One region of the Candidatus Rhodoblastus alkanivorans genome, then DNA from elsewhere that is predicted to be linked to it. Evidence: predicted binding sites of a transcription regulator. Region 1 holds the regulator's gene; the other holds the start of a gene.

Region 1 (2,199 bases):
TGCTCGACGGCGAAGCCTTCCATGAGGATTGCGCCCGGGCGCAGGTCGTCATTTCGCCGCTCTATGCGCCGAGCTATTGCACGCCAAAAATTCTGCTCGACCGCCGCAAGCTCCGGGAAACCGGGGCGGTGACACTGGCTTTCGGCCCGAAAGGCATGGAATGGCGCACAACCCGCGCGCCAGGCGAGGATCGCCCCTGGTCACGCGCGCCGCGCCGCCGGGCGCTTGCGCCATTGCGTCCCGCCGCCGCGCCGGAGTCGCCCGCGACGAAGGACGATTCGCGGGAATAGCGGGATTGATTATCCGTTCTTGGCGCCATTCGGCGGCACGCCGGGGCCGGCGCCGTAATATTTGTAGGGCAGGAATTTGCCGGACATGGAAATCTTGACCCGGTCGCCCTTGGGGTCGGGCTGGCGCTCGATCGCCATGTCGAAATCGATCGCCGACATGATGCCGTCGCCGAATTCCTCCTGGATCAGTTCCTTCATCGCCGGTCCATTGACCATGAGCAGTTCGTAAAAGCGATAGAGCAGGGGGTCGGTCGGCGGCATCGGCGAATTCTGGCCGCGCATCGGAACCTCGGTCAGCATCCGCTCTTCCGACTTGGTCAGGCCGAGAAAAGCGGCAGACTTGGCCGCGAGCGCCTCGGGAAGGCGCATCTGGCCGAGCAGCGCGCCGACGATCAGCACATCCGCCATTTCGCCGGTCGCTTCGACGATCTGCTGCCATGTCAGGCGTTTTTCGCGCTTGATGTCGAGAATGCGTTCGGTGAGTTGATCGCGGGTCATGCGCATACTCCTTTGCCAGGGACAAAACGCCTTCACAGAGGTTAAGCGTCAATTCCCCGGCCCGCCAGAGAACTGAGCTCAAAATTTGTCCATGGAATAACGCCAGAAATTCAGCGCAGCGACCCTTCCGGCTGTCACTGCGACCGTGAGCTAAAGGCGCGACGGGAAACAATTAACCATCTAACATATTGAAATAATGCATGAGTTTCTTCGTCGCTTTTCCCGTCGTCCGCGAAAACTCCGCTCAATATTTGCGCACGAGGCTCACCAGCTTGCCCTGGATGCGGACCCGGTCCGGCCCAAAGATCCGCGTTTCATAGGCCGGATTGGCGGCTTCCAGCGCGATCGAGGCGCCGCGCTTGCGCAAGCGCTTCAAGGTCGCCTCCTCGTCGTCGATCAAGGCGACCACGATTTCACCCGACTCGGCGGATTCCTGCTTCTTGATGACCACCGTGTCGCCGTCGAGAATGCCGGCCTCGATCATCGAATCGCCCCGGACTTCGAGCGCGTAATGTTCGCCGTTGGACAACAGGTCCGGGGGGAGGGCGATGCTGTGGGACCGTGTTTGCAGCGCCGATATCGGCGTGCCGGCCGCGATGCGGCCCATGACGGGGATGGCGACGTTCTGGCTCGAATCGGAGGGGTCGCCCGCGACGACTGGCCGGGTCTTGCCGAGATTGCCTTCGATGACGCTTGGCGCGAAACGTCCGCCGCGCGGCGCCGCCGGGGTTGACGACTCGGGCAGCCGCAAAACTTCCAGCGCCCGGGCGCGATTTGGCAGGCGCCGGATGAAGCCGCGCTCCTCCAGCGCCATGATGAGGCGATGAATGCCGGACTTCGAGCGCAGGTCGAGCGCGTCCTTCATTTCGTCGAAGGATGGAGGCACGCCGGTCTCTTTCAGGCGCTCATGAATATAACGAAGCAATTCGCTTTGTTTCCTGGTCAGCATGGCCGCGCCCTGTCTAATCTTGCCGCATCCGGCGTTGCTTTGGCGCTTCAGAATCACGCCAATACAAATCATGAACGGAAGATAGATGTTCGCGCTTGGTTCTGCAATCGAAAAGATGTGAGATGGTTGCTGCTGGAGCGCGTAAAATTAATTGCAAATCCCGGAATTCGGTAATTGCACGCCGGGACTCGAAAATCTCTTTAATAACAACCTTGTAGGTGTGTAGTGTTCGCCAAACCGGATTGGCGAACACTCGGCTGATTTTCCGTATGTGCGATGCTGTTGATTTTTCTATACATTTTCAAAAAGGATTGGCGAACATGCTACGCCAAATCCCACGATTGGCGAACATTTTGCCGAACATCAACCGGTCTTGGTTTCGCGGCGCCCAAACGAAAGGTGCGAGACGAAGGGACCGAACGCGCCTTCTGCCCGAAAGCGATCATATCGGGCCTCCAAATC
Region 2 (2,199 bases), 260 kb from region 1:
GCGATTCTTCCCGCAAAAGCCAGCGTCGCCCGGCTTCCAGGCGGCGAAGAAATCATCGTTGTTTCAATGTGTTGATCGATAGTTTCTGCGGGCTGGCGAAAGCTGGGCGATAAATTCGCCATGAAGCCGCCGGTCTGAGCCAACGAAATTGGCGGCCGTGGCGAAAGATGGAGCGCGCATCGCGCGCGTCTCTGCGGGATGGCCGACGTCCTGCGCCGGGTCATGGCGAGCGACCCGCCTCCGGAGTCGCGGGCGTGCATTGCTCCACGCCCGCGACTCCCCGCAATGCGGGGCGAAAGCCTTAAAACGGAATGTCGTCGTCCAGCGTGGCCGACACGCGACCGCCGCCCATGTCGCCAGATGCGGGGGCGCGCTCCATCGGCGACTGGCGGCCGAAGCTTCCGCCAGACGACGCGCCGCCGAAGGCGGCGTCCTCGCCGCCCCTGCCCCGGCTGTCCAGCAGCGTCAGTTCGCCGCGGAAGCGTTGCAGCACGACTTCGGTGGTCTTGCGCTGGTTGCCGTCCTTGTCGGTAAATTCGCGGGTCTGAAGCTGGCCCTCGAGATAGATTTTCGAGCCCTTCTTGCAATATTGCTCGGCGATCTTGCCGAGATTCTCGTTGAAAATCACGATATTATGCCATTCAGTGCGGTCGCGGCGCTCGCCTGTCGCCTTGTCGCGCCAGGATTCGGTCGTCGCCAGCGAGAAGGTCACGACCGGGTCGCCTGAGCCCATGCGGCGAACTTCCGGATCGCGACCCAGATTTCCGACCAAGATCACCTTATTCACGCTGCCCGACATGGCGCCCTGCTCCCGTTTTCTTGCGAAGGCGCATCCTATACGCCCGACCCCGCCCGCGCGCGGCTCAAAATCCCTTATCCACAAGCCCGCGCCTGTTCTATTTATGTTCTAGCGCTTTGGTTCGAATCGTGCAAGGGTTTCGAGGTGAAATTCGGCATGAAGGGCGCTAAATAGGCCTCGATCCGCCGCGGAAAGACAACATGGACTTAAGCCCCGCCAAGCCGAAAAGGCCCAGGAAGACGCCTTCGCCACAACCAGCGCAACCAGCGCGAGAAACGGCGGAAGATTTGGCGCGACGCATCGGCGAGGGGCGCGTCATCGCGTTGCGGGGCGCGCGGGAGCACAATCTCAAGAATATCGATCTGACCATTCCCCGCGACAAGCTCGTCGTGTTCACCGGCCTGTCCGGCTCGGGGAAATCGTCGCTGGCCTTCGACACGATCTATGCCGAGGGCCAGAGGCGCTATGTCGAAAGCCTGTCTGCTTACGCCCGGCAATTTCTGGAAATGATGCAGAAACCGGACGTGGACCATATCGAGGGCCTGTCGCCGGCGATTTCGATCGAACAGAAGACCACCTCTAAGAACCCGCGCTCGACGGTCGGCACGGTCACCGAAATCCATGATTACATGCGCCTTTTATGGGCGCGGGTCGGCATTCCCTACTCGCCCGCCACCGGTCTGCCGATCGAAAGCCAGACCGTGAGCCAGATGGTGGACCGCGTGCTCGCCCTGCCCGAGCGGACGCGGCTCTACCTGCTCGCGCCGATCGCACGCGGCCGCAAGGGTGAATATCGCAAGGAAATCGCCGATTACATGAAACGCGGCTTCCAGCGCCTCAAGGTCGACGGCCAGTTCTACGACATCGCCGACGCGCCGGCGCTCGACAAGAAATTCAAGCACGACATCGACGTCGTCGTCGACCGGATCGTCGTCCGCCCGGACATTTCCGCGCGCCTTGCCGAAAGTTTCGAGACCGCGCTCGATCTCGCCGACGGCGTCGCCGTGATCGAATTCGCCGACAGCGGCGAGGACCAGGAAAAGGCAAAAGATCCGGAGAGAATCGTCTTTTCGGAGAAATTTTCCTGTCCGGTTTCCGGTTTTTCCATCGCCGAGATCGAGCCGCGCCTGTTCTCCTTCAACTCTCCGCATGGCGCCTGCCCGAAATGCGGCGGCATCGGCTCGGAGCAGAAGGTCGACGCCGACCTGATCGTTCCCAACCCCAATCTGACCTTGCGCAAGGGCGCCGTGGCGCCCTGGGCCAAGTCGCCGTCCCCCTATTACGGCCAGACGCTGGAGGCGCTCGGCAAGGCGTTCAAATTCCGCATGGAAGACCGCTGGGCGGACCTGCCCCAAGTGGCGAAGGACATCATCCTTTACGGCTCGGGCGCGCAGGAATTG

What was found. Region 1 encodes LexA, which represses DNA repair genes until DNA is damaged. Its sites were predicted from a motif close to TGTTCNNNNTGTGTTCNG; they were not measured.
Region 2: uvrA (excinuclease ABC subunit UvrA) is a predicted target of LexA. The motif match lies at 893-910, and genes of this name have one in related genera.

Annotation. Positions count from the first base shown of each region.
Region 1 covers NZ_JAIVFP010000001.1:2,244,352-2,246,550, forward strand. The annotation lists gene K2U94_RS10545 (ComEC/Rec2 family competence protein) at 1-290, shown strand, start outside; gene cynS (cyanase) at 300-788, opposite strand; gene lexA (transcriptional repressor LexA) at 1,033-1,737, opposite strand; gene K2U94_RS10560 (helix-turn-helix domain-containing protein) at 2,101-2,199, opposite strand, start outside.
Region 2 covers NZ_JAIVFP010000001.1:2,505,859-2,508,057, reverse strand. The annotation lists gene ssb (single-stranded DNA-binding protein) at 302-799, opposite strand; gene uvrA (excinuclease ABC subunit UvrA) at 1,000-2,199, shown strand, end outside.